4 regions of the Paractinoplanes brasiliensis genome follow, and region 2 is predicted to be linked to each of the others. Evidence: riboswitches for the same ligand, from Rfam matches in the RefSeq annotation. Region 2 holds a riboswitch; each other region holds the start of a gene.
What was found. Region 2 has a riboswitch for cyclic di-AMP ahead of C8E87_RS29475 (LysM peptidoglycan-binding domain-containing protein). Riboswitches for the same ligand answer to the same signal wherever they lie in the genome.
Positions count from the first base shown of each region.

Region 1: linked by a shared signal. The riboswitch ahead of C8E87_RS09725 (C40 family peptidase) and the one ahead of C8E87_RS29475 (LysM peptidoglycan-binding domain-containing protein) in region 2 are both predicted to bind cyclic di-AMP.
Region 3: linked by a shared signal. The riboswitch ahead of C8E87_RS12805 (LysM peptidoglycan-binding domain-containing protein) and the one ahead of C8E87_RS29475 (LysM peptidoglycan-binding domain-containing protein) in region 2 are both predicted to bind cyclic di-AMP.
Region 4: linked by a shared signal. The riboswitch ahead of C8E87_RS13835 (coiled-coil domain-containing protein) and the one ahead of C8E87_RS29475 (LysM peptidoglycan-binding domain-containing protein) in region 2 are both predicted to bind cyclic di-AMP.

Region 1 is NZ_SNWR01000001.1:2,210,685-2,218,135, forward strand. Features, by position in the region: gene C8E87_RS09680 (MDR family MFS transporter) at 1-158, shown strand, start outside; gene C8E87_RS09685 (antibiotic biosynthesis monooxygenase family protein) at 253-570, shown strand; gene C8E87_RS09690 (GAF and ANTAR domain-containing protein) at 669-1,331, opposite strand; gene C8E87_RS09695 (hypothetical protein) at 1,758-1,961, opposite strand; gene C8E87_RS09700 (hypothetical protein) at 2,281-2,481, shown strand; gene C8E87_RS43570 (hypothetical protein) at 2,499-2,654, shown strand; gene C8E87_RS09705 (DUF1360 domain-containing protein) at 2,690-3,211, opposite strand; gene C8E87_RS09710 (DUF6158 family protein) at 3,223-3,462, opposite strand; gene C8E87_RS09715 (hypothetical protein) at 3,552-3,959, shown strand; gene C8E87_RS09720 (DUF3817 domain-containing protein) at 3,973-4,293, shown strand; cyclic di-AMP (ydaO/yuaA leader) riboswitch at 4,460-4,586, shown strand; gene C8E87_RS09725 (C40 family peptidase) at 4,644-5,561, shown strand; gene C8E87_RS09730 (sigma-70 family RNA polymerase sigma factor) at 5,648-6,649, opposite strand; gene C8E87_RS09735 (SDR family NAD(P)-dependent oxidoreductase) at 7,238-7,451, shown strand, end outside.
Region 2 is NZ_SNWR01000001.1:6,562,569-6,570,019, reverse strand. Features, by position in the region: gene C8E87_RS46470 (glycoside hydrolase) at 1-1,074, opposite strand, end outside; gene C8E87_RS29480 (M4 family metallopeptidase) at 1,181-3,391, opposite strand; gene C8E87_RS29475 (LysM peptidoglycan-binding domain-containing protein) at 3,627-4,190, opposite strand; cyclic di-AMP (ydaO/yuaA leader) riboswitch at 4,192-4,354, opposite strand; gene C8E87_RS29470 (serpin family protein) at 4,556-5,707, shown strand; gene C8E87_RS47010 (site-2 protease family protein) at 6,001-6,597, opposite strand; gene C8E87_RS47005 (site-2 protease family protein) at 6,604-7,098, opposite strand; partial or broken gene glgX (glycogen debranching protein GlgX) at 7,196-7,451, opposite strand, start outside.
Region 3 is NZ_SNWR01000001.1:2,865,181-2,872,631, reverse strand. Features, by position in the region: gene C8E87_RS12825 (MFS transporter) at 1-987, shown strand, start outside; gene C8E87_RS46790 (class I SAM-dependent methyltransferase) at 1,140-1,652, opposite strand; gene C8E87_RS12815 (zinc-dependent alcohol dehydrogenase) at 1,677-2,681, shown strand; gene C8E87_RS12810 (FAD-binding oxidoreductase) at 2,803-3,483, shown strand; gene C8E87_RS12805 (LysM peptidoglycan-binding domain-containing protein) at 3,508-4,083, opposite strand; cyclic di-AMP (ydaO/yuaA leader) riboswitch at 4,085-4,230, opposite strand; gene C8E87_RS12800 (saccharopine dehydrogenase family protein) at 4,397-5,635, shown strand; gene C8E87_RS12795 (TetR/AcrR family transcriptional regulator) at 5,649-6,284, opposite strand; gene C8E87_RS12790 (GNAT family N-acetyltransferase) at 6,491-7,099, shown strand; gene C8E87_RS12785 (DNA glycosylase AlkZ-like family protein) at 7,144-7,451, shown strand, end outside.
Region 4 is NZ_SNWR01000001.1:3,110,272-3,117,722, forward strand. Features, by position in the region: gene C8E87_RS13820 (ABC transporter permease) at 1-802, shown strand, start outside; gene C8E87_RS13825 (ABC transporter ATP-binding protein) at 795-1,571, shown strand; gene C8E87_RS13830 (coiled-coil domain-containing protein) at 1,575-2,627, opposite strand; cyclic di-AMP (ydaO/yuaA leader) riboswitch at 2,631-2,767, opposite strand; cyclic di-AMP (ydaO/yuaA leader) riboswitch at 2,978-3,110, shown strand; gene C8E87_RS13835 (coiled-coil domain-containing protein) at 3,114-4,145, shown strand; gene C8E87_RS13840 (glycoside hydrolase family 65 protein) at 4,206-6,569, opposite strand; gene C8E87_RS13845 (HAD family hydrolase) at 6,630-7,370, opposite strand.

The DNA of each region.
Region 1 (7,451 bases), 4.4 Mb from region 2:
TCCTCCCCGAGATCCCGCTCAGCCTCCGCTCGGCCCAGCAGCAACGAGCCGACGACGCCCTGGCCGCCGAGAACAGCATGGGAGTGCCGGGCGAGGTCGGTGCGGGTCCGCTCCCCGTCGACATCGAAGAACCCCTCCCCACCACCAAGGACAAGTGACAAGTTCCGCTTCGCCGACCGCCTGCGCCCTCTTCCCGGCGCAGGCGTTCGCCTTTCCACGGGCTCGACAAGCGTGGGGCGCTAGTTTTGCGACATGGCTGTTGTGAAGATCAACGCGATTGACGTCCCCGAGGGTGGCGGCGCCGAGCTGGAGCAGCGGTTCGCCGCGCGCAAGGGCATGGTGGAGCAGGCGCCGGGTTTCGAGGCCTTCGAGCTGTTGCGGCCGGTGGCCGGCGAGACGCGCTACTTCGTCTACACCCGCTGGGAGTCCGAGGAGGCGTTCCAGGCCTGGTCCAGCGGCGGCAGCCGGGCCGCCCACGCCGGTGAGGGGCAGCGGGCCCGGCCGACCGGCGCGAGTGCGAGCCTGCTCGAGTTCGAGGTGATCCAACACGTCGACAAGCCCGCCGGCTGACCGTCGCCGAGCGGCGCCGAGCCGCCGGTCGCGCCCTCGGTACAGCCGTGGCAGCGCTCGAACCCTCACTCCGGTACAGCTGTGGCGGCTTGTGCGGGTCAGGCGTTGCGGGCGGCCACGGCGATCAGGCGGTCGGCGACGGCGCGGCGGTCCAGGCCGAGGCGCTGGGCGGTGTCGCGCAGGACGGCGTAGGCCTCCTGCACACCGCAGCCACGCTGAGCGATGATCACGCCGATGGCGCGGTCGACCGCGGCGCCGGAGCTGAGGGCGTCTCGGCGGCGTAGCTCGTCGAGCAGCAGTTCGGCCTGGCCGGCCAGGGCCATCGCGGTGACGAGCTGGTCGGCGCCGGGCGTCTCGGTGGTGTCGAAATACAGGCTGAGGGCGCCCACCTCGGCGCGGGGCAGGTCGAGGGGCAGCGCGGCCACGGCGTGCACGTCCTCGGTGCGGGCGGCTTCGGCCAGGTCGGGCCAGCGCGCATCCGTAACCAGGTCGGCAAGGGTGATCATCGAGCGCGTCCGGGCGGCCTCCAGGCCCGGGCCGGTCGTGCCGGCGGTGTACTGGATCTCGTCGACCGCGGCGCCGGCGGGGCCGTGACCCACGTGGGTCAGCGGGCCGCCCTCGCCGATCAGCACGATCGAGCACCGGACGGCGCCGGGGACAGCGCCCGCGGTGAAGGCGGCCAAGCGCTCCAGCGCCTGGGTGAACGTGTCGGCGGCGAGCAGACCGGCGGTGAGCTCGTGCAGCAAGCCCGCCAGCTCCACCGGATGCGGACCGCCCGTCCCAGCCGCACGCGACCCGTCCGGCGCACCCACGTCCGACCCACCGGACGCGGACACAGACGGCCCACCGGAGGCACCCACATGCGAGGCGCCGGGCGCACCCACATGCGAGCCACCTGGCCCGCCACCGGGCGCACCCACACGCGAGCCACCTGGCCCGCCACCGGGCGCACCCACACGCGAGCCACCTGGCCCGCCACCGGGCGCACCCACACGCGAGCCACCTGGCCCGCCACCGGGCGCACCCGGGAGTGGGCCGTCGGTGACAGCCTTGCGAGGCATGCGGGTTCGGCGCGAGCGGGTCACCACACGGGCGGGACCACGGACGCGGGACGAAACCCGGCGATATGGGGCAGGCACGCGGGGGATCCTGCCATGACCATCGACGATCACGTAAGTCTTGTGCCCCTACCGGGTGGTTTCCCCGGTTGCGGCCGCCTGGTCCGAACGGCGGCCTTCGAGGAAAGTGTCGGGCGCGGCTCCGGGGTTGTCCTCGCGCTCGTCGGACTCGGCGAGGATCGCCTCGGCCTGGGCACGCGGGTTCTCGCTGCCGGCCGCGAGCTCCTCGGGGAGGAGTTCGGCGGCCCGCTGTCCGATCCGGTCATCCGTCATGGCGGATCGACTACCCGTCGTGACATGACAGAAACACCGGGCGGAGAGGGCCTGGGCAGGTAACCATGGGGTGAAAGGGAACGCCGCCCCCGGGCTGGACCCGAAGGCGGCGCAGATGTCGGTGTGCAGGTCGCCTCGCGGCGAGTGGCTCAACACGGCTCCAGCCGGACGGTATTCCGTGAAGGCAATGGGTGAGGCCCGGGGACACTGGGCACACCGACATCTGTCATCAACGGTCGGCCCCCACCCATGATTCCGTTAGCGAATGTGACGCCGACCACAGCGTTTCGGCGACCGCGTGGAGGGTAGCCCGGAGTCCGTGACCGACGAGATTCGCGAGCTGGACGCGTTCCTGGACGACGCCTACGACGGGCAGGAGCGGTTGAGCAGCGCCGACCTGCAGCGACGGGCGATCGCGGCCGACCTTCCGGCCCTGGCCCTGACCCGGGTCGACGCGCTGCCGGAGGGCGAGTACGCCCAGGACGAGGCGGCCGAGGCGCTACGGGCCCTGGAGATCTGACGAAAGAGGAGGCCGGGATGGAGCCGATCGGCGACCCGGACGAGCAGGAGGACTTCGCCGGCGAGCACGCCACCACGACCGTCGACGACGACGTCACCGCCGGCCAGGACGACCACGCCGAGCCCGAGAGCCCCGAGGGCTGGGCCGGCCTGGAGAAGGACGGCCCACCCTGACGGGAGACGGCCCGGGCAGTGAGGAGAGCCCGGGCCTAGTCCCCCTCGGCGGCGCGCTTGGCCACGTCGTAGCCCAGCTGCAGGAAGTCGGAGACCGCCGTGGCCGTCAGCGTGACCGCGGCCAGCCGGGTCAGCCGCGGCGCCAGCACGAGCCCGCCGGTCAGTCCCGTGGCGACCCACACGGCCAGACAGAACGGGCAGGTCACCAGCTCGCCGATCCCGTGCTTGACCGAGCTCTCGTGGTGGCGGACCTCCTCGTTGAGCTCGGCGGCCCCGGCCGGCTCGGTGTACCGCGTGAAGGGCGCCCGCAGCGGGCTGGTCACCGAGTCCTTCGCCAGCAGCCGGCTCAGCTTGTGGGTGGCCAGCGACAGCAGCACCACGTCGGCGGTGGAGGGACGGGTCGGTACGGCCTTGCCGGTGACCTTGGCCGCGACGGCGAGTGAGGCGGCCAGCGTTCCGAAGGCACCCATCGCGACGGCGTAGCCACCCAGCGGGCGGTGCTCGTGCGGGGCGTAGGACTGCCCGACGCGCGACATCCGGGCGCGCAGCGACTGCATCAAGGGAACCCCTAAAAGTCCTGAGTGAGCCGGTCGGGGTCGACCTCCCGGCTGGGATAGCGGGTGATGTACTCGGTCTCGAGCTCGGCGGTCCGCTTGAAGTGGTTGCTCAGCGCCGCGTCCGGGCCGTGACGCAGGGTGGCCAGGCGGGTGCGGTAGAGGCTGGCTAGCTCGCGGAACAGGTCGTCGTCGCCGAAGGTGGCCGGATCAATGCCGGTCTCCATCAGCGGAGCGTCACCTGCGTCGGTCATGGTGCACCTCCGGTCGGAACGGGCCTCAGCGTCCTACCGAGATGCCCGTGCCGACGGTCAGCAAACCCCCGCCGGTACGCTTGGTGGCCATGAAGGGCCTGTGGACCCCGGCGTGGATCGCCCGCCACGTCCTGGCACTGGTTCTCGCCTCGGGCTGCCTGGTGCTGGGCTGGTGGCAGTTCAGCCGTGCGCAGGAGGGCAACTCGATCAGCTGGGGTTACATGTTCGAGTGGCCGGTGTTCGCGGCCTTCGTCGTGTTCCTCTGGTGGCGCGAGGTCCAGCTCGCCCGCAAGAAGGGCCGCCTCGTGAAGGCCGAGGAGCCGCAGGCTGCCGCGGGCGAAAGGCTCCCAGGTTCGGCTGTTACCGTCGGCCGGCCGGTACGCGTGGCCACTCAGTCCTCCACGCCGGAGGACGACCCCGAGCTCACCGCGTACAACGACTATCTCGCCTGGCTGAACGCCACCCCCGGCGCCCGCCCGAGCGACTATCCCGGATAGGAAAAGAACGATCGTGAAGGGTGCCCTGACCCGTTATCGGATCATCGCGTGGATCGTCGGCGTGGTCCTGGTCGCGCTCGTCGTGGTGGGCATGCCGCTGAAGTATCTGGGCGACGACCCGGTCGTCGTCGAGGCGGTCGGCCCCGCGCACGGTTTCCTGTTCATGGTCTATCTGGTGGCGACGTTCGACCTGTCCCGCCGTGCGCATTGGGCGTTCGGCCGGATGCTGCTGGTGATGCTCTCGGGCACTGTCCCGTTCCTGTCGTTCTGGGCCGAGCGTAAAGTGAGCCGGGAATGGGTGCCGGCCGAGGAGCCGGCGAAAAGTCCAGTTTGACAGCCGAGTTCGACGCATTGCTTCCGTCGAATTACTAGCTGCTATCGGGATCATTCACGCAAAGCGGTCCATTGTCTTAAATCACTCTGTGACCCCTTGCATTTGAATCTTTCGCCGATAGGTTGATCCGGTTGGTTCGGTCCGCAGCCACTCCCCCTGGTGGCGCCGGCCAACGCCGCCGAATCGATTGAGCCGGGGAACCACGTTCCCGGGGCGAATCCGCGTCAGCGCGGTAGGGCCTTCTTCCCGCCCGAGCCCGTCAGCTGACCCGGTAGGCGGCCAGGCGGAAGAAAGGCCACTGACCGGTGCCCCACCCCCGTACGAGGCTTCGGGTCCTCGTCGTCGCGGCGATGGCTGCCGCGATCACCGGCTCCTTCCTGACGCCCGCGCAAGCGGCGCCGTCCGAGACGGAGCTCAAGAAACAGATCGAGACGGCGTCCGACAAGCTCGAGGACGTCACCGAGCAGTACAACGCGATGAACGTGGCCCTGAAGAAGACCCAGGCCGACGCCAAGAAGCTGCAGGCGTCTCTGGCCCCCGCTCAGGCCGCGCTCAAGGTCGCGAGCGCCCAGGTCGGCAACCTGGCGACCACGTCCTACAAGCAGGGCCGGGTCGGACCGATGAGCGCGCTGCTGTCGGGCACACAGGACGGCCTCATGGACCGCATGAGCTACCTCGACATGCTGACCCGGGCCAACCAGCGCGACATCGACACGTACACCGAGGCGACGCAGAGCTTCAACGAGCGTCAGGCCGCCCTCAAGGCGACCCAGACCAAGCAGACCGCCCAGCTGCGGGCGCTGTCGACGCAGAAGGCGGCGATCCAGAAGGACCTCAAGAAGCTCTTCGAGATGCGTGAGGTCGCGTTCGGCCAGGCGCAGGAGTCGGGCAGCAAGTACGACGGCCCGATCCCGGAGATCTCCGGCAAGGCCGGCATCGCTGTCACGTTCGCGTACAACCAGATCGGCAAGCCGTACCTGTTCGGCGCGGGCGGTCCGGGCAGCTACGACTGCTCCGGCCTGACCTCGGCGGCGTGGCGGGCGGCGGGCAAGTCGCTGACGCACCAGACCAAGTCGCAGTGGAGCGAGACCAAACGCATCAGCCGCGACGACCTGAAGCCGGGCGACCTGGTGTTCTATCGCAGCCTCGGGCACGTGGCGATCTACGTCGGCGACGGTCAGATCATCGACGCGCCGCGCGCCGGCACGGTGGTCAAGAAGCGCACGATCAACATCATGACCCCGTACGGGTACGGACGAGTCGTCTAGGGCCCACGCACGGAGAAGGCCGGTACCCGACTCGGGTACCGGCCTTTCGCGTCTGTGAGTAACGGGGGGTGATGCGGGGTGGAACGTCAGGCGGCCTGCAGGCCCTCGGCCCGGGCCAGCTCGCGCAGCCGGCCGAGCGCCTGGATCTCGAGCTGGCGGATCCGCTCGCGGCTCAGCGAGAACCGCGAGGCCACCTCGGTCAGCGAGTGCTCGCGGCCGTCCTCGAGGCCGTAGCGGGCCCGCATGATGCCGGCCGACCGGTCGTCGAGGTGGTTGAGCAGCCCCTCGATGCGCTGGCGCTCCAGGGCGGTCAGCACGATCTCTTCCGGTGACGGGGCGTCGCTGTCGGCGACCAGGTCACCGAGGTTGGTGTCGCCGTCGTCGCCGACCGGGGTGTCGAGCGACACCGTGTCCTGGGCCCAGCGGGTGAGCTCGTTGACGCGCTCGACGGTCACGCCGAGAGCGGCCGCCACCTGCTCGGGCTCGGGGTCGCCGCCGAGCTCACGGACGAGCTGGCGGGTCACGTTACGCATCCGGTTGACGTCCTCGACCAGGTGGACGGGCAGGCGCACGGTGCGCTCCTGCTGGGCGATGGCCCGGCTGATCGCCTGGCGCACCCACCAGGTGGCGTACGTCGAGAACTTGTAGCCGCGCTCGTAGTCGAACTTCTCGACGGCGCGGACGAGACCGGTGTTGCCCTCCTGGATCAGGTCGAGCATCGGCATGCCGGAACGCACGTAGCGCCGGGCGATCGACACCACCAGTCGCAGGTTGGCCCGGATGAACAGGTCCTTGGCCTTCTGGCCCTCGGAGACCAGGCGCTCCAGTTCCTCCCGGCTCACACCGCGCCGGACCTCGCCGCTGTCGAGCAGGTGCTCGGCATAGAGGCCCGCCTCGATTGCCTTGGAGAGCTCGACCTCCCGTGCGGCGTCCAGCAGCGGAGTCCGGGAGATCTCGTGCAGGTAGACGCCAACGAGGTCGCGCTCCTCGGCGACCTGGTCGGTCCGCATCACGGTGTTCTTCTCCACGTTGCCCACGGTCCCCTCATTGCCTTCACTAACCCCGTTACGGGCGATACCTGTATCCATCAGTTCCTCCCCGTAACGTCCGCAGTTCGCACATTGCGGTTACTGGCATCTACACAACAATTGGCTGCCTGTACTGATTCCGGCTGGTGGATCGAAAGTGTCACGAATGCCTGGGGGAAGGCTGAGAGCCGCATGCGTACTTCCTGTACAGGGCTTTCGTGCCCGGTGGCTCGTGCCATCCGGCATTCGGTCGCGCGACCGGTGGCGGTCGCTCCGACAGAGGCATACCCGTTGCAAGTCTCATGACACCATCGGCCCCTCGTCCCTCACAGCGACGCCCATCACCAATGACCTTGGGACGTCCGTCACCACCCAGTACGTTGCTTGGGCGCGCCAGGTTCATGTGCTGGATCGACAGCTTCGGGCCGGGCTTGAAACAAAAGACACCACAAAAAGATCCCGACGCACCACCGAAACGGGACCACCTGCCACAATGCGGCACGCGGCAGCGCAGATCACTAGCCCACCCGGGTGACCTCCCTGCGAGTGACGCCCCTCTGACAACGGTTCGGCGCCGGCGCCCCATCCGGATGTTGAGGTGACGAACAACACAGTGCTGATGATCGCGGGAGGGGCACGATGGGCGTCATGGGGAACGGGCGCACGGCTCTGATCACGGGTGGAACGGGTGGCCTCGGGGTCGCCGTAGTGACGGCCTTCATCGCCGAGGGGTGGCGTGTGGTCACCCCCGTACGCGCCGGGTCGGTCGGCAAACTGCCCGAGGGGGCCGTGCCTTTGGTGGCCGATCTCACCGATGAGACGGAAGTCACCACGGCCGTCACCGCCGCCGTGACAGCGCGGG
Region 2 (7,451 bases):
CCAACCGGCCGTGGGGTCCATGACCTGCCAGTAGACCCAGGCCTTGGGATGCAGCCAGCGCCAGTCGAGGCAGAGGTTGGCGGCCATCGTCAGGCCGGTGCCGTCGCTGTCGCCGGTTTCGGAGTTCCACAGCGTCTTGCCGGCCGCGCGCACGTCGTTGAACAGCAGGTCGCGGCGGCCGCCTGAGCCCTGGTAGCCGTGGACGTTGACCTGGCCGATCAGGGCGCGGGTGGCGGAGTCGAAGCCGGCGAAGGTGCTGCGGGCGACGTCGTAGTTGGTCTCGTCGGAGGCGGAGATCGTGACGCCGTTCAGGCCCTGGCGGTTGAGCTCGGAGCGGAGCTGGGCCAGGACGCTGCGCTGGGTGGAGGCGCCGATGTAGCAACCCTCCTGCGTTCCGTCGGCGCGCCACCAGTTCGAGGAGGGCTCGTTGAACGGGTCGACGCTGCGGAAGGTCACGCCCCAGTTGTCGCGGGCGCGGCGGGCGACGATCGCGAGGTGGGCGGCGTGCTGGGTGTGGTTCCACGACTGCAGGTTGAGGCCGCCGTCGGCCGCGCCGGACGGGTTGTGGTTGTAGCACATCCACCACATCGGGGAGTTGGCGAACAGCTCGGTGATCGCGCCGCGCTGGGCGGCCTTGACCAGGGCTGCGCGCTGCTTGGCGTCGGCGGCCCAGTTCCAGGCGGACGAGGCCGGGTCGGGGTCGCGCCAGTCCTGCCAGAAGCCCTCGATCTGCTTGAACCGGGGAATGTTGGGTGAGGCGACCATGCGTTCGCCGGCCACGTCGTTCCAGCTGCAGGCGCCCAGGTTGTAGCGGGCGATGTTCAGGCCGAGGCCGGGCAGGGCGACGCCGTTGTAGGTGACGGTGCGGGTGGTGAAGAACAGGTCGGCGAAGTCGTCGCGGTCGCCGAAGACGTTGGCCCACCAGGCGAGCGAGGTGCCCCAACCCTGCCAGGCGCCGTGGTCGGCGGCGGGGTCGACCGTGATGGTGGCGTCGGCTCGCGCGGCGGCGCCGATGAGGGCGCTGGTTGCCATGCCGGCGCCCGCGGCGCCGAGGACCGTTCTGCGCGTGACCATACCGACCTCCTCGCTGAGGATGTTTACGTTAACATTACATCGAGAGTTGTCAATGGGATGCGAAGAAGCCCGCCCCTGGCCGGGACGGGCTTCTTTCAGCGACGGGTCAGACGGAGAGGGTCCAGCTGGTCAGGGTGCCGATGTCGGCGCGCGCGGCGTCCTGCACGCGCAAGGTCCACTTGCCGTTGGCGGTCTCGGAGGACAGGTTGACCGGGTAGCTCTGGTCGATGTTGTCAGTGCTGCCGCCGGCCCGGTTGTGCAGGACGTAGGCGGTGCCGTCCGGCGCGATCAGGCTGACCACCAGGTCACCGATGTATGTGTGCTGGATGTGCACCTCGACCGAGCTGGCCGTCGAGGGGGTGGCGGCGCACGACGTGAGCTCCACCTCGCTGGACACCGTGGCCAGGTCGGCGATCGCCACGGGCGTGGTGCTCGTGGCGGTGCAGGCCGCGACGCTGCCGACGGTGACGGTCAGGGCCTTCGAGCGGGTGATCGAGGGCGCTGTCGCGGTGATGGTGACCGGGGCGCTGGAGCGGGCGGCGTCCGCGGCGGCGCTGACCGTGACGGTCGTGGACTCACCCGCGGTGACGGTGGCCGGCTCGAACGAGACGGTCACGCCGGCCGGGGCGGAACCGGCGGTGAAGGTGATCTCCTCGGCCTCGCCGTTGACCAGCGCGGTGGTCGCCGTGATGGTCTTGGACTCGCCGGGGCCGACCGAGGCGCCCGCCGCGGACAGGGTGAGCGTGAAGCTGTTGCCGTCGTAGCACTCCTCGTCGTTGCCGGCCACGTTCACCGAGGTCCACGACGCCTGCACGGCCTTGTACTCGGTGCTGCACAACCCGTACAGGTCGGTGGCGGCGGCAAGCGAGTAGGCGCGGGCGGTGTTGCCGGGCGTGGTCGTGTTGACGTACCCGGTGTTCGAGACGAAGTACGCGTCGAGGGCGCGGAACCAGATCTTCGCCGCCTTCTCCTTGCCGATGCCGGTCACCGACTCGGCGCCGCCGCAGACGGGCGAGGTCCCGTACGGGGTGGCGCCCGAGCCCTCGGCCAGGTTGAAGAAGAAGTGGTTGGCCACGCCGGAGGAGTAGTGCACGTCGACGCTGCGGGTGGACGTCGACCAGCAGCCGTGCGAACGCCCGTCGAGGGTCGGGTTGTACATGTAGCGCAGCGGGGTGCCGTTGCCGTTGATGTCGATCTTCTCGCCGATGTCGTAGTCGCCGGCGTCCTCGCTGCTGTCCGCGTAGAACTCGACCATGCTGCCGAAGATGTCGCTCGTGGCCTCGTTCAGACCGCCCGACTCCCCGGAGTAGGTCAGGCCGCCCGGCACCACGTTCTCGGTGACGCCGTGCGACATCTCGTGCCCGGCCACGTCCAGCGCGACCAGCGGCTCGGCGTTGCCCGCGCCGTCGCCGTACGTCATCTGGGCGCCGTCCCAGAAAGCGTTCACGTACGAACTGCCGTAGTGCACGCGGGAGGGAACACCCCGGCCGTCGCCGAAGATGCCGTTGCGGCCGTGCACGTTCTTGAAGTAGTCGAACGTGACGGCGGCGCCGAAGTGTGCGTCCACGGCAGCCGACTGGCGGTCGGAAGCCGCGCCGTTGCCCCAGGTGTTGTCGGCGTCGGTGAACGTGGCGCACGTTCCCGACGTCCGGTTGTTCATGTCGCAAGTGGACCCGTTACCCCGTACGGGGTCGACGAGGTTGAACGAGGCGCCCGAGGGAGTGCTCTCGATCGTGACCTGGCCCGAGTAGATGCTGTTGCCCGTGCCGGCGACGTTCTCGATCTCGTCGTAGGAGCCGACGACCTTGCCGGTCAGCGCGTCCGTGATGACATGGAACCGCGACGGGGTCTGACCGTCGGGCTGCCAGCCGGTGATGACGGTCTCCCACGACAGCTTGCCGACACCGCTGCTGGCGTCGACGAACAGCTCCGGCGAACCGGTCTTGGTGATCGTGCCCTGGAACTGGCCCTTGGCGATGGCGCTCGCGCTCGCGGCGGTCACCGTCGGCTTCGTGCCCAGGCTGAGCGGTTTGGCCAGGCCCGCCGACGCTCCGGCGAACTTCCCGGCCTTCGTACGGATGACGAGGTCGCCGCCGTAGACGCGCAAACCGTCGTACGTGCGGGTGTAGCGGACGATGCCGTTCTTGTTGGTGTGAACCGCGAAGCGGTCCTTGGCGGACTTCTTGATCGCCGGTCCGGCCTGGTCGATCAGCGACGAGCCGGGGGTGACCGGCGCGGCGGAAGCGGTTGTGGCTGTGGCCACCAGGCCCCCACTGGCCAGGGCGATGGCGCCGGCCAGCGCGACAGCAAATCTCACGTGTGTTCCTCTCCCACGAGGGCGGACATCCATGTCCGTCTATGTGAGAGATCTTCACACTTGAGGATCCCCGGCGGGGGAAAACACTTGTAAAGCTTAAGTTTCCATTTAGTTCAGTCGATGTCCAGCGTGATCCGGCGCAGCTCACGGGCCGATTCGCGCGGACCGTCGCCTGTCCACTGGGTGGGACGGCAGCCCGGCCCGGCCACGAGGGCCGAGCCGGGCGCCCACAGGCTCAGAGAGCCAGCCGCTGACCCGGGAAGATCAGGCTCGGGCTCTTCAGCACCGGCTTGTTCAGCTGGTACAGGGCCTTCCAGCCGCCCTTGACGTGGTGCTTGGCCGCGATCGAGGCCAGCGTGTCGCCCGGCTTCACGACGTAGTGCTTGCCGGTCGTGGCCGCCTTCGCAGCGGTGGCCTTCTTCGGCGCGGTGGCCTTCTTGGCGGTGGCCTTGGGGGTGCCGCCCTTCTTGCCGCACGTCGGCCAGGCGCCGATTCCCTGACCCTTCAGCACCTTTTCCGCGATTTTGATCTGCTCGGCCTTGGTGGCCTTGTTCGCGGTCGAGGCGTACTTCGTTCCCCCGTACGCCTTCCACGTGCTCCGGCTGAACTGCAGGCCACCGTAGTAGCCGTTGCCGGTGTTGATTTTCCAGTTGCCGCCGGACTCGCACTTGGCGATCGCGTCCCAGTTCACACTGGCCGCCTGGGCGGGCGACGCGGGGCCGAGCAAACCGACCGCTCCCGCGAAACCGGCGACGGTCAGGCCGAACGCGACACGGGTCTTCTTTCCGAGCTGAGCCATGAAAAGCTACCTCCACGCCTGCGAGGTGAGCTGTCGGGTTCGGGCTGGGCTGCCCGGCCGCGCGCATCGGCGGCTTCACCCCGAGACGCGCGTGCCGCAAAAGGGCAGCAGCGCGTCGAGGAACTTGTGGGTCCCCCGCTCCATGCCTTGGGTTCGTTTCCGCACGGGCGGCGGCAGGATTCGGCGTTCCGCCCGGGGTGCCCACGATTGCGGGACTGGCCGACGGTAACCACGCGACCGCCCGTACGGCCAAGCCTGGAAGGGCGATCGTGAGCTTGTTCTCATCGATGCGGAACCGGGAAGGCGCGGCCGTGGTCCAAGGATTTGTGATTCGTGTCCTAGTTACGTTTGCGCTGGTCTGCGGCTTGTTGACGACCTCGGCGTGCGGGGGCGGCGAGGTTCCCGGCGACGCCGCTCGCATCAAGGTGAAGCTGGCGGCGAGTGACGCCGCGCCGGTCGCTCAGGCCGTCAACAGGTTCGGTTTCGACCTGTTCCACGAGGTCGATCGGGAGGACAAGAACACCATCACCTCGCCGCTGTCGGTTTCGGTGCTTCTCGCCATGGTCGCGGCCGGGGCCGACGGTGACACGGCGACCGAGATGGCGCGGGTGCTGGGGCTGCGCGAGGGGCGCGACGAGCGGGTCGGTGCGCTGCTGCGCGAACTGGCCGGCGCCGACGACGTGACACTGTCGGTGTCCGACGCGCTCTACAACAGCGGGACGCTCGAGGACGCGTACGTCGATTTTGTGCGGCGCAGTTTCGGCGGAACGGTGGAGAACGTCGACCTGGGTTCGGCGGAGACGGCTCGCAAAATCGACGAATGGGTCGACGAGAACACCGGCGGCCGCATCAAGGGCATCGCCCGCGAGCTCGGCCTGCCCAGCGCGCAGGCGGTGCTCGTACTGGTCAATGCGGTGTATTTCCTCGGCAAGTGGCAGCGCGAGTTCGAGGACACGCGCGACGAGAGATTCACCACCGCGGGCGGGCCGATAGTGGTGCCGATGATGCACCTGACCCACGCGTCCTTCGACTATGCCGAGCGTGACGGTTTCCGGATGCTGCGTCTCCCGTACGGGGAAAAGGGGCGCTACGGCATGGAAGTCGTTCTTTCCGCGAGCGGGCGAACCGCCGGCGCCGCCGAGTGGCAGGCCCTGAAAAGCGAGCTCGCCCCGCGCGAGTTCGACGATGTGGCTCTGCCCCGCTTCGAGCTGCGCTGGGAGGGTGATCTCAAGGCGCCGCTGCGCGAGCTGGGCATGGCGAGCCCGTTCGACGCGGGGCGCGCGAACTTCCGCCCGATGTCCCCCGACGGGCGGTGGCTCGAAAAGGTCTATCACAAGACGTATGTGCGGGTGGACGAGAAGGGCACCGAGGCGGCCGCCGTCACGGGCGGGGCCATGATGACCTCGGCCCGCGTCGATCCGGTCGTGTTCCGCGCCGATCGGCCGTTCCAGTTCACGATCTCCGACCAGCAGACCGGCACGATCGTGTTCATGGGAGCCGTACGGGACCCGCGTTAGCGCCCGACGGCGACCGGGCACACTCGCCTCCGCGGACTCCGCCTCCGCGAACTCCGCCTCTCCGCACGCGGCGAGATCGCCGGGCTCGACGAGGTGGCCGGGCTCGACGAGGTGGCCCGGCGTAGCGGGAGCACCCGGCTGCTCAAGGAGGGCTCGGTGCCTGCGGCCGGTCCTGTCAGCCTGAGGCGCGACGGCCGGGTGCGGCACCCCGGCCGGCCGTCGCGCGCTGCCCGCGCCGGCAGTGCGGCACCAGCATGTCGGTTCCGGGCAGGCGACGCCGGCCCGCGGTGGCCTCAGGACAGTCGGATCGGGTTGACGATGTCGGCGGTGATGGTCAAGGCCATCACCGCCCCGCCGAGGACGATCAAGACCATCGTGGCCGGGAACAGCCGGGTGAAGTCGACCGGGCCGCCGGCTGGGCGGCCGCGCAGGCGGCGGGCGAAGTCGCGGACGCGCTCGAACCAGACCACCGCGATGTGGCCGCCGTCGAGCGGCAGCAGGGGCAGCAGGTTGAACACGGCCATGAACAGGTTGAGGCTGACCAGCAACAACAGAAAGGTGGCCCACAGGCCGCGTTCCACGGCCTCTCCCCCGAGGCGGCTCGCTCCGACCATGCTGATCGGCGTGTCGACGTCGCGTTCGCCGCCGATCGCCTGGACCACGGCAGGAATCCGCTCGGGGAACGCGGCGAGCTGGACGGCGCTCGCCTTCAGGAGGTCGCCGGTGAACACCGCCGTCTCGGACAAGCCGCCTTCCACATATGCCGGGGGCGGCTGCGGGGACGCACCGATCCGCCCCTGTGCGACGTCCACGGTCAACGTCAGCGTCTCGCCGCCGCGGCTCACGACCAGCGCGGTGGGGCCGTCGGCGGCCCGTACGGCGGTCAGCACGTCGACCTAGCGCGGAGTGGCCGTGCCGCCGATCGATTCGATCCGGTCGCCCGCGCGCAGGCCGGCCTCAGCCGCCGGGCAGACAGTGCCGACGCAGGAGGTGGCCGCGACGACCGGCTCGGTGACCGGGCTCAGGTTGGGAAGGCCCACAGTGAGGGCCATCGCGTAGAGGATCGCCCCGGCCAGGATCACGTGCATGACCGGGCCGGCCAGCATGACCGTGGTGCGCTTCCACGCCGGGTAACGCCACATCGCGCGCGGCTGCTCGTCCGCGCTCAGCTCGTCGAGCGAGGTCAGGCCGGCGATGTCGCAGAACCCGCCGATCGGCAGCGCCTTCAACCCGTATTCCGTTTCGCCACGCCGGAACGAGAACACCGTCGGGCCGCGGCCCACGAAGAAGCGCCGCACCTTCATGCCGAACGCGCGGGCGGCCAGCATGTGCCCCGCCTCGTGCCACGCGAGCGACAGGCAGATGCCGACCAGAAAGAGCAAGGCCCCCACGGTGTACGCCAACACGGGCCCGATCGTAGGGGACGGCACCCACTTCTGGCGCCACGGCGGCCGGCCGGGTGCACACCGGCCGGCCGCCGTTCGCCGATCAGTACTGGCAGCGCAGCACGAGCATGGCGTGCGGGGGCAGGCGTACCCCTCCTGGGCCTTGACCGTGCCCGCCTTGGCGAGCAGCGGGTCGGCGGTGTCGAGGGCGACCTCCCACGCGTTGCCGTAGGCCTGGCCGGGCAGGGTGAACTCGACCTCCTCCGGTGCGGCGTTGAACAGCAGCAGGAACGAGTCGTCGACGATGCGTTCGCCCAGCGCGTCGGCCTCGTAGATGCCGTTGCCGTTGAGGAACACCG
Region 3 (7,451 bases), 3.7 Mb from region 2:
CTGACCGCCACCTGGCCGCGCCGCCGCCTGCTCGTCCTGCTCCTGGCGGTCTTCGTGGTGTCGACGTCGCTGTCCGCCCTGGCCGTGAACTATCTGTCCCTGCTGGCGGCCCGGGTCGTGATCGCCCTGAGCCAGTCCGTCTTCTGGGCCGTGGTCACCCCCGCAGCGGCCGGCCTGTTCCCGCAACGCCTGCGCGGCCGGGCACTGTCCATGGTGTTCGCAGGGGCCTCCACCGCGCCGCTGGTCGGCGTCCCCCTGGGCACGTGGCTGGGCCAGCAGTCCAGCTGGCGGCTGCCGTTTTTGTTCCTGGGCCTGCTGGGCGTGCTCGTCCTGGTCGTCGTGCTGGCCCTCCTCCCCGAAACCCCACGCGGCGCGAGCGACGCCGACCGCGGCACCGCTCCCGACCGTGGCCGCTACCGCACGCTCGTGGTCGCCAGCGCGCTCGCGGTCGCCGGGGCATTCGCCGCTTTCACCTACATCGACCCTTTCCTGACCCGTGTGAGCGGCCTCGACCCTGCGGCCCTGGGCCCGATCCTCGCCCTGCGCGGCATCGCCGGCCTGCTCGGCGTGGTCGTGGCCGGCCTGGTCGTGGGCGGGTGGGGCTGGCCGAGCTTCCTGGCCGCCACCGCGCTGCAGGCCGTGACGCTGGCCGTCCAGTTCACCTTCGGCGCCAGCCCGCTCACCGCCGTCATCACCACCGCGGTGGCCGGTTTCGCCCTCTCCGGCACAGCGTCCATCCTCAGCACCCGAGTCCTCGAGGTCGCCCCTGGCAGCACAGACATGGCCGCCGCGGGCACCTCCACGGCCTTCAACATCGGCATCACAGCGGGCGCTTTGCTGGGAAGCGGGCTCCTCACCGCCGTCGGCCCCGAGGCCCCCACACTGGCCGGCGCCCTCCTCACGACGGCAGCCGTCCTGGTCGTCCTGGCCGAACCCCGCTTGGCAACCACCCGCCGCTCCCGCCCCCTCCCAGAGCCGGCCCGCTGACCACACCACAGCCGCCACGTCCACCTTTCCCCGCGAAACCGTGACGGGCCCCAGCCACGACGGATGCGGGCCTGCAACTCTGCTCAACCGCAGCGCGAGGGCGACGGGCGGCAGCAAGCGGGCCCACGACGGATGCGGGCCTGCAACCCTGCTCAACCGCAGCGCGAGGGCGACGGGCGGCAGCAAGCCGGCCCACGACGGGTGCGGGCCTGGCACCCTGCGCAACCACGACGCGACAGTGACCGGCGGCAGCAAGACCGGCCACGACGCCCGCCCGGCACCCTCCTCAACCGCCATGGAACCGTCACGGGCCGCAGCGAGCCCACCCACAACAGATGCAGGCCGAATCCCGCCCCGAGCCGCCGCGCGACCGTAACGGGCCGGCGCCACACCCCTATCGAGCCCACAACCGCCCGATCACCCACCCCAATCCCCGAACCCCCTCCCCGCCGGACCTCCTCGAACTCCCGCTCAGCCGCTCTCCGAGCCCGCCCCGAAACCCACCGAAGGTCATAAATCCACAACATTCCCCCGGGACGCAGAACTCGCCGCAGATCGCGAATTCCATCCTCCGCATCAGACCGGTGATGCTGACTCAACGACGACACGATCAGGTCGAAGGCCGCATCCCTGACCCCGCTACCGGGGCATCCCGGTTGTGTGATCGATTCAGGCGGCAGACTGTCGGCATGCGCGCATTCGTGATCACCGGGCCGGGACGTTCCGAGGTCGTCGAGGTCGACCCGCCCGTGGCCGGGCCCGGTGAGGTGGTTGTCGACGTCGAGCGCGCCGGGGTGTGCGGCACCGACATGGAGTTCTTCAGCGGCGACATGGCCTACTTGGCGAGCGGCGACGCCGCGTACCCGGTCCGCATCGGCCACGAGTGGAGCGGTGTCGTCTCCGCTGCCGGCGCCGGGGTCGACCCTTCGTGGGTGGGCAAGCGAGTCACCGGCGACACGATGCTGGGCTGTGGTCGCTGCGCCCGCTGCCGGAACGGTCGCCAGCACCTGTGCGCCGACCGCTACGAGATCGGGATCCGGAACGGCTGGCCGGGCGCACTGGCCGAGAGCCTGCCCGTGCCGGCGAAGGCGCTGTTCGAGCTGCCCGATTCCGTCGACCCGGCCCTCGGCGCGCTGGTCGAGCCGGGCGGCAATGCCCTGCGTGCGGTCCGGGCCGCCGGCCCCGCCCCGGGCAAGACGGTGCTGGTCATGGGCCCGGGCACGATCGGGCTGCTCGCTGCCATGTTCGCTCGGGCCCACGGCGCGGTCGTCCACCTGCTCGGCGCCACCGCCGAATCGCTCGCTTTCGCGCGGGGGCTCGGGTTCACCGAGGCGTGGACCCGGACCGACCTGCCGTCCGTGCCGTTCGACGCGATCATCGACGCCACCAACGCGTACGACCTGCCGGCGTTCGCTGTCAACCGGGTGGAGCCCGGCGGACGGGTCGTCTGCATCGGCATCTCGGGCGAGCCGTCGCTGGTGGACACTCGGCAGGCCGTGCTCAAGGACGTCACCGTCGCCGGCATTTTGAGCGCGTCGGGCGGACTCGGCGAGACCATCGAGACGTACGCCTCAGGCGCCGTTGATCCTCGGCCGTTGATCGCCGAGACGGTCGGGCTGGCGGAGGCGGCCGACGTGCTCGTCGGGAAGCGTCACGGGTCCGCACCGAAGATCCACATCGATCCGCGGTTCTGACCGGTCTGCCGATCCGGGTGGCGAACTGCAGGTTCGCACCGGTTGTCCGTTGCCCGCCGATCATGTCGGTGACGCTGATCGGGTAAAAGCTCTCTGACGACCCGACATCGAGGCGCGTACGGTGCTGACCGACTTCTGGCCCGCCGAGGTTCTGCATCATGACCGGCGCGGCCCCGACGTCGCGGTGTTCACCTGCCGCACACCGCGACCGTTGCCGTTCCGGGCCGGCCAGCATGTCGCCATCGAATGCCCGTACGTGCCGTGGCGCTGGGCGGACTACTCGGTGGCCAACGCGCCCCGCCCCGACGGCCGGCTCGAGTTCCACGTACGCACGGTCAGGCCGGACGGTGTGTCGGCCGCGCTCGTCGAGCGCCTCAAACCGGGTGACACCCTGCGGATCGGCTCCCCACGAGGCTCCCTGACGCTCGACCCGTACTCCCGCCGTGACCTTGTCTTCGTCACGGCGGGCACCGGGCTCGCCCCCGCGAAGGCGCTGATCGACGAGTTGTCCCGATTCAACCGGACCCGCTGGATCCACCTCTTCCGCGGCGAACCGGACGAGGCCGCCTTCTACGACCGCGAGGCCGTCGACCTGCTGGCCCAGCGGCACCCGTGGCTGACCGTCACGCGGGCCGTGGGCGACGTCGCCGCGCTCGTGGCCGCTCGTGGGCCCTGGCCCGACCACGACTTCTATCTGAGCGGGCCGCCCACCATGGTGGCCACGGCACTGCGCCGGTTGGAGGGCGCGCTGGTGCCGCTTTCACGGATCCACTTCGACGCCCCGGCGGCCCGCCGGCCGTGACCACCTCTTGCGGCATCGCGCCACCTATGCGAGCGCGAGCGGCTGGCCGGGGTAGATCCGGTGCGGGCTGGGGAGCACGTCGCGGTTGAGGCGGTGCAGGGCGCGCCAGCCGCCGGGGAATCTCGTCCGCTGTGCGATCACGGCGAGCGTGTCCCCGGCTCGCACGATGTAGACGCGCTGGGACGAGCGTTCCGGCTCGGTGCGTACGCCGGCTGTTCTCGCTGCCTGGGCGGCTCGGTACTGCTTGGTCGACGAGGCCCGGCGGCCGCACGTGGGCCAGGCGCCCAGGCCCTGGCCGTCGCGCACCCGTTCGGCGATGGCGATCTGCTCGGCACGGCTGGCCCGGTCGGCTGTACGGGCGAAACGGGACCCGCCGTAGGCACGCCAGGTGCTGCGGCTGAACTGGAGGCCGCCGTAGTAGCCGTTGCCGGTGTTGATGCTCCAGTTTCCGCCCGACTCGCATGCGGCGATGGCGTCCCAGTTGACGTCGGCCGTGGGCGAGGGTGCGGCAGCGGCCGGGCCGATGAGGGAGGTGATGCCGGTGATGCCCGCCGTGGCGAGAACAAGCGCTGTGCGGGCAGGTTTGCAGACTCGTGTCATGACAGAGAACCCTCCACGCCTGCGAGGTCAGCTGTCGGGTTCGGGCTGAGGCGCCCGGCCGCGCGAGTGTGGCGGCTTCACCCCGAGGCGCGCGGACGCGCCGAGGAACGTGGGTCCCCCGCTCCATGCCGTGGGTGTTCGTCCCGTCGGGCGGCGGCAGGACTCGGCGTTCCGCCCGCGGTGTCCGCGAGCGCGGACAGGGCCGGTTCCGGCGCCTGGAAAGCCCGTGACCAGCCGAATCGGTAAGGGAACAAGCGGCTTGAGACTAAACCGCCCGAGCGGTTTCCGGAGCGCTGATGCAGAATCCAGAACCATGACCGATCAAGCCAGGGATCACGATATCGTCGTCTACGGCGCCTCCGGGTTCGTCGGCGCGGTGACCGCTCGCTACCTCGCCGGACACGCCCCGGCGGGTACCCGTCTCGCCCTGGCCGGCCGGTCCGAGTCCCGGGTGGCCGCGATCCGCGACAAGCTCGGCGTCGACTGGCCGATCCTGGTGGCCGACGCCGCCGACACCGAGGCGCTGGCCCGGCTGGCCGCCTCGACCCGCGTGGTGCTGACCACCGTCGGGCCCTACCTCAAGTACGGCAAGGCACTGGTCCGGGCGTGCGCCGAGTCCGGCACCGACTACGTCGACCTGACCGGTGAAGTGATCTTTGCCCGGCAGAGCATCGACACCAATCACGAGCCGGCCGCCCGTACGGGGGCCCGGATCGTTCACTCGTGCGGGTTCGACTCGATCCCGTCCGACCTGGGCGTGCACGTCCTGGCCCAGCAGGTCGCGGCCGACGGCGCCGGCGAGCTCACCGACACCACGATGGTCGTGACCAGCATGCGTGGTGGCATCAGCGGCGGCACGATCGACTCGATGCGCCAGCAACTCGACGCGGTCAAGAACGATCGTGGCCTGCGCCGGCTCGCCGCCGGCCCCTATTCGCTCAGTCCCGATCGCGCCGGCGAGCCCGACCTGGGCCGGCAGGGCGACGCGGCCACCGTTGCCGGCGCCGACGTGCATCCCACGCTGCGGGGCACCCTCGCTCCGTTCTTCATGGCGTCCTACAACACCCGGGTGGTCCGCCGCAGCAACGCGCTGCACAACTGGCGGTACGGTCGTCGCTTCCGTTATCGCGAGCTGATGAGCGTCGGCGCCTCCCCGTTGTCGCCGCTCGTGGCGAACGGGGTCAAGCTCGGCCTCGGCGCCCTGGTCGCGGGCATGATGCTGCCGCCGACCCGGTTCGTCCTCGACCGGCTGCTCCCCAAACCGGGCAGCGGCCCGACCGAGCGCGCGCAGCGGGACGGCCACTTCACGATGGACTTCTTCACCACGACGACGACCGGCGCCCGTTACACCGCGCGGTTCCGGGCCAAGGGCGACCCCGGGTACGCGGCGACCGCCCTCATGCTCGCCGAGTCGGCGCTGGCCTTGGTCCACGATCGCGACGTCCTGCCGCCCTCGGACGGCGGTGTGCTGACCCCGGCCACCGGGCTGGGCGACGCCCTCGTCGAGCGCCTGCGAGCGGCGGGAGTGGAGATCACAGCCCGCCGCCTCTGACGCTCCCGCGTGGCTACAGGGCGGCGGCGCTGGTGGCGAGGGCGAGGGCGATTCCGGTCAGGTGCTCGGCGAGCTGGTCGGGGTCGCCGTCCATGTCGTGCGAGATCCAGTCGATGATCACCTCGCTGAGGCCGGCGACGAGCGCGAGAAGCGTACGGTCGAAGCCTCTCTGGTCTTTGGGTTTGCCCACCGCGCGGCTGAGCATGGCGGCGACGAACTGGGCGTCCTCACGCAGCACCCCGCGGCGGCGCGTTTCCATCCGGGGCGCGTTCACGTAGATCACGCGGGCGCTCTCGGGGTTGTTGCGCAACATGTCGACGAGGGTGTGCAGCGCGGGCCGGAAGACCTCGCCGAGCGTGGCCGGCCGCTCGGGGACAGCCTTGGCCACACCTCGCAGCAGCCACTCGTTCTGTTCGCGATTGACCTTGACCAGCAGGTCGGCGCGGTCGTCGAAATGCTCGTAGAAGTACCGTTTGGAGACCTTCGCGGCGGTGCAGACGTCGGCGACCGTGACATCGTCGTAGTCGCGGGTGCCGAACAGGTGGACCGCCGACGTCATGATCCGCGCGCGCCGCTCGGCGGACCGCTGCTCGCGGGATCGTCCGGCGTACGTTTCGCCGCGCCCGGTCGTCGTGGTTTGTTTCTCCACGGTGTCAACGTTACGACTTCCTCGATCACGCCACCCGAAAACCCTCCACATTGGGCAAAAGTCGGGTGTGTCAAGATCCGTGCATCATCTCGCGAACGTGCCGGGAGCGATAGCGGCAATCCGACGCTGCCGGCATGACCAATCCCTCATCGGCTTCATATCCAGCGCTACTGGCCGCAACCGGTCCTTACGGGCAGGATTCAATCATGGCCGCCAGCCGTCTGCCCTATCCGCTCACACTGACGGGGGACGGCATCATCCTGCGCGAGTGGCGGTCGGACGACCTCGACGACCTGGTCAGCATGCTCGACGAACCCGAGATCGCCCGGTGGTCGCCGATGCCGTCGCCGTTCGACGTCGAGGCCGGCATCGCGTACCTCAAACGCTGTTATCAGAACCGGGTCGGCGGCCGGCGGATCCAGCTCGCGATCACGACCGACGGCTCGCGGCCCCTCGGCGAGGTCACTCTGTTCGGCGTCGACCACGGGCTCAAGGAAGCCGAGCTGGGCTATCTGGTCGACGCGCGCGAACGGCGGCGGGGGCTCGCGTCCAGCGCGTTGTCACTTCTCTCGGCGTACGCGCAAAGCAGTCTCCAGCTGGGCCGTCTGCTGCTGCGCATCGATTCGCGCAACGTCGGCAGCACGGCCGTCGCCCGGCACTGTGGTTATCGGCTCACCGGCGAGCCGCCCATCCTGCAGGAAGGCCCGTACGGCTCGAGCCGCCTCGACACGTGGGAGCTGGTCGAACGCCAGGCCGACAGCCGCCGTGACCGTCTGAGAAATGTCGCAGCCCGGCGGTACGGTCGTCGCACCTAGCCGTCTCAGGGGGTGCCGTGGTCAACGTTGATCGTGCACAAGTCATGGCCTATCGGGTCGACGCGCTCGGTCTCGCCGAGCGTGGCTCCGACCTGCCCTCCGACCTGCCCGTCCTCGATCTCGGCGTGCAGGAGTACACGCCCGGCTCGGCCCGGGTCGCGCTGGCCGCCCGCACCAGCGCCGACCTGGCCGACGCGCGGCTGATCACCGTCTGGGCCACGCGCGGGGCGCCGCACCTGCACCGGCGCGCCGATCTGGCGGCGCTCGTCCAGCAGCTCTGGCCGGTCAGCGACGCCGATGCCTCCGTACGCATCAAGAGCGGCCAGATTCCCGATGCCGCGAAACTCGGCGT
Region 4 (7,451 bases), 3.5 Mb from region 2:
GCTGCCGGAATACACCCGGCACCTCTGGACGTACCGGCACTTCATAGCCGCTTTCGCCAACGCGAAGGTGAGCGCCTCGCTGGGCAGCACCAAGCTCGGCGTGGTCTGGCAGCTCCTCACCCCGCTGATCAACGCCGGCGTCTACTATCTGATCTTCGGTGTGCTGATCAACACCAAGCAGGGCGTCGACAACTTCATCGCGTACCTCTGCGCCGGCGTCTTCATCTTCGGGTTCACGCAGTCGGTGGTGCAGGCGGGCTCGCAGTCGATCACGGCCAACATGGCCCTGATCCGGGCGCTGCATTTCCCCCGGGCCAGCCTGCCGATCGCGGTCACCCTGGTCGAGGTGCGCAACATGGTCGCCTCGATCGTCGTGCTCGTCGCGATCGTGTTGTTCACCGGCGAGCCGATCACGGTCGAGTGGCTGCTCCTGATCCCGGCCCTGATCATGCAGTCGCTCTTCAACGCCGGGCTGGCCCTGTTCGTGTCGCGCCTGATCTCCAAGGTCACCGACATCCGGCAGCTGATCCCGTACATCCTGCGCATCTGGATGTACGGCTCCGCGGTGCTCTACCCGGTGACGTTCTTCGCCGAGCGACTGGACGGCTGGAAGCTCACCCTGGTCGAGGCCAACCCGATGCTGATCTTCATCGAGCTGATCCGGCACGCGCTGATGGAGAACGTCGAGCTGGCCCAGCCGATCGGCCTGCTCTGGCTGCAGGCTGTGATCTGGACGGCAGTGGTGAGTTTCGGCGGTTACGTCTACTTCTGGCGCGGAGAGAAGGGCTACGGCCGTGGCTGAGACCGAGCGGCAACCCACTGTCATCGCGGACAACGCGCACATCGTCTACCGCGTCTACGGCTCGGTGGCGCCCGGCGCCAACACTCCGCTGGCCAGCTTCAAGCGGATCATCACAGGCAAGAAGAGCGCCGCCGTACGCGAGGTGCACGCGGTCAAGGGTGTCAGCTTCGTGGCCTACAAGGGCGAGGCGATCGGCCTGATCGGCACCAACGGCTCCGGAAAGTCGACGCTGCTGCGGGCCATCGCCGGCCTGCTCCCGGTCGAGCGGGGCGGCGGCATCTACGCGGCCGGCCAGCCGTCGCTGCTGGGCGTGAACGCGGCGCTGATGAACGACCTGTCCGGCGAGCGCAACGTCGAGCTGGGCTGCCTCGCCATGGGCATGTCCCCGGCCGAGGTCAAGGCGCAGGCCGCCGGCATCATCGAGTTCTCCGGCATCAACGACCGTGGTGACTTCAGCTCGCTGCCGATGAAGACGTACTCGTCGGGCATGGCGGCCCGGCTGCGCTTCTCGATCGCCGCTGCCAAGAAGCACGACGTGCTGCTGATCGACGAGGCGCTGGCCACCGGTGACGCCAAGTTCCGCAAGCGCAGCGAGCAACGGGTGCGTGACCTGCGGAAGGAGGCCGGCACGGTCTTCCTGGTCAGCCACAGCGAGCAGTCGATCCGCGACACGTGCGAACGCTGCATCTGGCTGGAGTCCGGGACGATCCGTGCCGACGGCCCCACCGACGACGTGCTGAAGGAATACGAGTCCTACGTCAACAAATAGCGGTCACCGCACCGAGAGGTGCACATGGTTGGTGTGGTCGCTCGAGGGGTCGCCGTTGCCCCTCGAGTACGCCTTCCACCCGCTCGAAGGCAGCCAGATCCGCTTGAACCAGATGACGTAGAGCACGCCCAGCCGACTCGAGTTGTTGATGAAGTAGTTGGCCAGCCGGGTGCCGTACGCCTTGTCACCACCCGACGCGACGCCACCGAACCCCTTCTTCTCGGCCGCGAAGTCGCACGCCTGCCCCTTGGGATGCTCACCGCTGTTCTGCTCACGGAAGCACGCCACATAGCGCGTGAAACCGTCCGCCTTCGCCTGCTTGAGCGCGTGCAGCGTGCGCGGCGTCAGGCAACCGCTGGTGGTGGGGTCGTTCTCGGTGCACCCCTCGTCGGGCAGTGAGCCGTCCCGGTTGCGCGGCGCCGGGGTGGCCTTGCTGCTCGAACCGCCGTCGGTCGGCTCCTTGGCGTCCTCGCCCGTCCGGTCCGAGCCACCGGTGTTGGCCGCCTTGAGCGCGGTCTCGGCCTGCACCTTGCGCTTGGCCATGATGTTGACCTGCCGCTGCTGGTCACGGACCTCGGCGTCGATGGCCAGCTTGGCCTTGCGCTGGGCGTCACGGGTCGCCTTCAGGTCGGCCACGACCTGGTTCTCCCGCACCGCGACGGTTTCGAGCGTCTCGGCGCGGTCGAGGAAGCCACCGGCCGAGTCCGCCGCCAGCAGCGCGGTCATCGGGCCGAGACGGCCGGTCCGGTACGACTTCTGAATGATCTCGTCGATGGCGTCCTGCCGGGGTGCCAGGTCGGCGTCGAGCTCCTTGAGCTTCGCGGCGAGCTGGGCCTGACGGGTCTTGGACCGTGCCAGGGCCTCCTTGGCCTCCAGGAAACCCTTGGAGGCGACCTCGAGTTGCTGGATCAGGGACTTGGGGGCGCCCTCGCCGTCGTCGCCGTTGTCACCCGGCGCAGCGGCGGCCGGACCGGCCACCGCCAGGGTCAGCCCGGAGAGCGCGACGAGCAGGGCCAGCAGGGCCGCCGTTCGTCGCCGGACAGTCTTGTGCCGCACTCTTGTTCCTTCCGTCGGCCGCCGACCGGGTTAGCTGACGGGTTCGGGACGGAAGTGATCCCTACCGCGCGGGACGCGGATTCACCCCGGAAAAATTGGTTCCCCGGCTCGTCGAATGGACGATTAGGCGGCGGCCCCCTGGGGGTGGAGACCGACCCGACCATACCGACTTCATCACGAGATCGACAGTTATCGCACGCGATGCAATTCGCCGGCGACGCCGCGTGACGACAATTACGCAATGTGTTCGGACGGCTACCAAATTGCCTATTCTCTGATCCTGAAGCTCGCTGAACTCTCGGGTAAACTGGCCGCCGGTTCTGCCGCCGTGGCACCGCCCCCGAGGTGCCGGCAGACCACCGCCCAATCGCCGCGAGGCGAGCCGGGGAACCAGGTCAGTGGGGTGCATCCGCGCAAGCGGTAGGGATCGCTTCCGTCCCGAACCCGTCAGCTAACCCGGTCGGCGGTTTACCGGAAGGAACTGCATTGACCGTACGACCCCGCCGGTGGCTGATGCTTGCCCTGGCGCCGATCGTGGCCATCTCTTTCCTGGCCGTGCCCGCGTCCCCGGCCGGCGCCGAGCCCGGCGACTCGGGCGCCCCCAATGAGGGCACGTCGGGCGACACCGTGGGCAAGAACGCGACCCTCGACGACGTGATCGAGTCGTCGAACCGGCGCTTCGTCGCCGCCAAGGCCGCGGTGACCAAGTCCACAGCGGCGCGCAAGAGGCTGGCCACCGAGATCAGAGTCGCCGAGGCCAAGCGGCTCTCACTGTTGCCCGAGGTCAACGCCATCGCCGGCCAGCAGTACCGCACCGGCCACCTGGGGGCTGCCGGCTTCCTGCTGGGCAGCCAGAACTCGGACGACTTCCTGGCCAAGGCGGTCTCGCTCGAAGAGATCAACGCGATGCAGGACCGCAAGCTCGCCGAGCTCAACCGGGCGATCCGCGACGTCAACGCGAAGAAGGCCGCCCTCGACGCCGAGGTCAAGAAGTACGAGACCAACCTCGTCGCGATGAGGAAGCAGAAGGAAGCGGCCGACAAGGCGCTCGCGCTGGTCGGCGGCGAAAGCCTCACTCATGGTCTGGTGCTGGCGAAATCGCCGTCCGCCACCCCCGCGCCGCGCAATTCCGACGGCGGTTTCTCGCCGGAGGGCTGCAACGTGGCGGACCCCACCACCAATGGCTGCATCACCGCGCGTACACATCACATGTACAAAGAGGTGAAGAAGGCCGGCTTCAACAGATTCGTGGGTTGTCACCGCAACGGCGGGCCGTTCGAGCATCCCAAGGGCCGGGCCTGTGACTGGTCGCTGCAGAACCGCGGTTTCGCGCCCGCTCATAATGCCGACACCCGCAGGTACGGCAACAACCTGATGGCGTTTCTGGTGCGTAATGCCGACAAGCTCGGCATCTATTACGTCATCTGGTACAAGCAGATCTGGTTCCCGGCCAGCGGCTGGAGTTCGTACAGCGGTCCGAGTGACCACACCGACCACGTGCACGTGTCGATGCTGTAAGTGTCATCGACCAGGAAAAAGGCCCCGGGTGTGACCCGGGGCCTTTTTCGTTGCCGTGTGTCAGCTGGTCATGCGCCGCACCGGGGCGCGGCCCTGGGGCTGGATCGGCGCCGGGCCGACCGGGTGCGGCGGCGGGATCGGCACGGTCACCGGCTTGACCTGGGTGACCTCGACGTCCTTGCCGTGGTGGTTGATCACCAGACGGGCCGATCCGCCGCCGTTGCGCAGCGAATAGGTCACCTCGTCGGCGGTCACGTTCACCCGCAGCCGCAGCCCGCGCCAGAGCAGCGAGAACTCCAGGTTGTTGATGCGGCTGGGCAGGCGCGGCGCGAACGAGAGCTGACCGTTGAAGTCGCGCATGCCGCCCAGACCGGCTACCAGCGAGATCCACGTGCCGGCCAGCGACGCGATGTGCAGGCCGTCCCGCGAGTTCTGGTGCAGGTCGTGCAGGTCCATCAGAGCGGCCTCGCCCAGATAGTCGTGCGCCAGCTCCAGATGACCGGTCTCGGCCGCGAGAACGGCCTGGACGCAGGCCGACAGCGACGAGTCCCGGACGGTCCGCGCGTCGTAGTAGGCGAAGTTGCGGGCCTTCTCCTCCGGCGTGAACGCGTCACCCCGGATGTACATCGCCATGACCAGGTCGGCCTGCTTGACCACCTGCTTGCGGTACAGGTCGAAGTACGGGTAGTTGAGCAGCAGCGGATACGCCTCGGGCGGGGTGGCCTCGAAGTCCCACTCCTGCAGCCGGGTGAAGCCCTCGGACTGCTGGTGAACACCCAGTTCCCGGTCGTACGGGATGTGCACCGCGGCCGCCGCGTCCCGCCAGCCCGCCGTCTCCTCGTCGTCCACGCCCAGCTTCCGCGCCAGGTCGGGGTGACGCTTGGCGGCGTCGGCGGCCGCCATAAAGTTCTGCTGGGCCATCAGGTTGGTGTAGATGTTGTCGTTGACCACGGCGGTGTACTCGTCGGGACCGGTCACGCCGTCGATGTGGAACCGCCCGTGCCGGTCGTGATGACCCAGCGAGCGCCACAGCCGCGCGGTCTCGACCAGCAGCTCCAGCCCAACCTCGCGCTCGAAGTCGTAGTCGCCGGTGGCCTGCACGTAACGGCGTACGGCGTCGGCGATGTCGGCGCCGATGTGGAAGCCCGCGGTGCCGGCCGGCCAGTACGCCGAGCACTCCTGCCCGCGGATCGTACGCCACGGGAACGCGGCCCCCTGCAGGCCGAGCGTCTGGGCCCGCTCCCGCGCCAGGTCCAGCGTCGAGTGCCGCCAGCGCAGCACGTCGGCCGCCGCGGAGGGCTGTGTGTACGTCAGCGCCGGCAGCACGAAGCTCTCGGCGTCCCAGAACGTGTGGCCGTCGTAGCCGGGGCCGCTGAGACCCTTGGAGCCGATCGGCCGCTGCTCGGCCCGAGCGCCCGCCTGCAGCGTGTGGAACAGCCCGAAACGGACCGCCTGCTGCACCTCGGGGTCGCCCTCGACCTTGACGTCGGAGTGGTCCCAGAAGGCGTCCAGGTAGTCGCGCTGGGCCTCGACCAGGCCCTCCCAGCCGTCGAGCCGGGCGCTGGCGAGCGCGGCGCCGACCTGGTCGCGTACGGCGGGCAGCGAGCGGTGGCTCGACCAGCCGTAGGCCGCCAGTTTGACCACGCGCAGCTTCTGACCCGGCTCGAGCTTGCAGGCCACGGTCGTGCGCAGCCAGTCGGGGTGGCCCTCGGTGGTCACGGCGTGCTTGCCGGGGGTGTCGACGAGGTGTTCCATGGCCGCGGCCATGCGCAGGTCGCTGGCCTTGGTGCGGTGCACCAGCAGACCACCGGTGCGCTGCTCGAGCACCTCCTCGGACTGCAGCGGGTGGTCGAGCACGGCGGCGACCCGGGGGTCCTTGCTCATGGGCGGGAGCTGCTCGTTGGCGACCAGCTCGGACTGCAGGATCAGGCGGGACGGGCCGTCGAGCGGCTCGACCTCGTACAGGAAGGCGACGACGGAGCGCTGGGTGAAGGAGACCAGCCGCACGGTGCGTACGCGGATCGCCTGGCCGGACGGGGAGACCCACTCGACCGTCCGCTCGAGTGTGCCCGCCCGCAGGTCGAGGACCCGCTCGTGGGACCGCAGCTCGCCGTAGCGTACGTCGAACGGCTCGTCGTCGACCAGCAGCCGCATGAGCTTGGCGTTGGTCACGTTAACCATCGTCTGGCCGGATTCGGGGAAGCCGTAGCCCGCCTCCGCGTACGGCAGCGGACGGAGTTCGTAGAACGAGTTCAGGTACGTGCCCGGCAGGCCGTGCGGCTCGCCCTCGTCCAGGTTTCCGCGTATCCCGATGTGTCCGTTGGCCAGCGCGAACACCGACTCCGACTGGGCCAGCAGGTCGAGGTCGAGCCGGGTCTCCCGGATGTGCCAGGGATCGACGGGATATGCCCGTTCACGGATCACGGTGGTGCCTCTCGAAAATGAGCAAAGGAAAGTCTTGAAGATATAAACGCTGATACGTGCTCAGCGCGTCAGGAGTTCGGACAGGTCCGTGACAACGATGTCGGCACCGTTGTCCAGAAGCGCCTGAGTCTGACCCACACGGTCAACCCCGATCACGATCCCGAACTTGCCGGCCCGTCCCGCGGCCACGCCGGCCTGGGCGTCCTCATAGACGGCACAGCTTTCCGGCGGGAGGCCGAGCTGCACGGCGGCGTACAGGAACGTGTCGGGTGCCGGCTTGCCCGGCAGACTCTGCTCGCGGGCGGTCACCCCGTCCACGCGCACCTCGATGAGATCGGCGATGCCCGCCGCCTCCAGAACGTCCTTGCAGTTGGCGCTGGCCGACACGACGGCACGGCGCAGGCCGGCTTCCTTCGCGGCCTTGAGGTAGTCGACCGAGCCGGCGTAGACCTGCACGGCGCCCTCTTTGATCTTCTGCAGGACGAGGAGGTTCTTGCGGTTGCCGATGCCGTTCACGGTCTGCTGGTCGGGACCGTCGTCCGGGGTGCCCTCGGGAAGGGTGATGTGCCGAGAGGCCAGGAAGGTGCGAACACCATCGGCGCGTGGGCGGCCGTCGACGTAATCGTGATAGTCGGCGCCGGGGTCGAACGGCACGAACGCTTGCCCGTGCTGCACCGACCACGCTTGGAGGAAGGTGTCGAACGTCTGCTTCCACGCAGCATTGTGCACAAGAGCGGTCTGCGTGAGCACGCCGTCAAGATCGAAAAGGCATGCTGTTACTTGAGGAGGTAGTCCGAGCACCGGCCCAATGTAGCCGCACCCGGACACCCATGAGTCCGGAAGGGCGGCTTCACATTTCGACGGCGAGTTTACGGGCAGTTC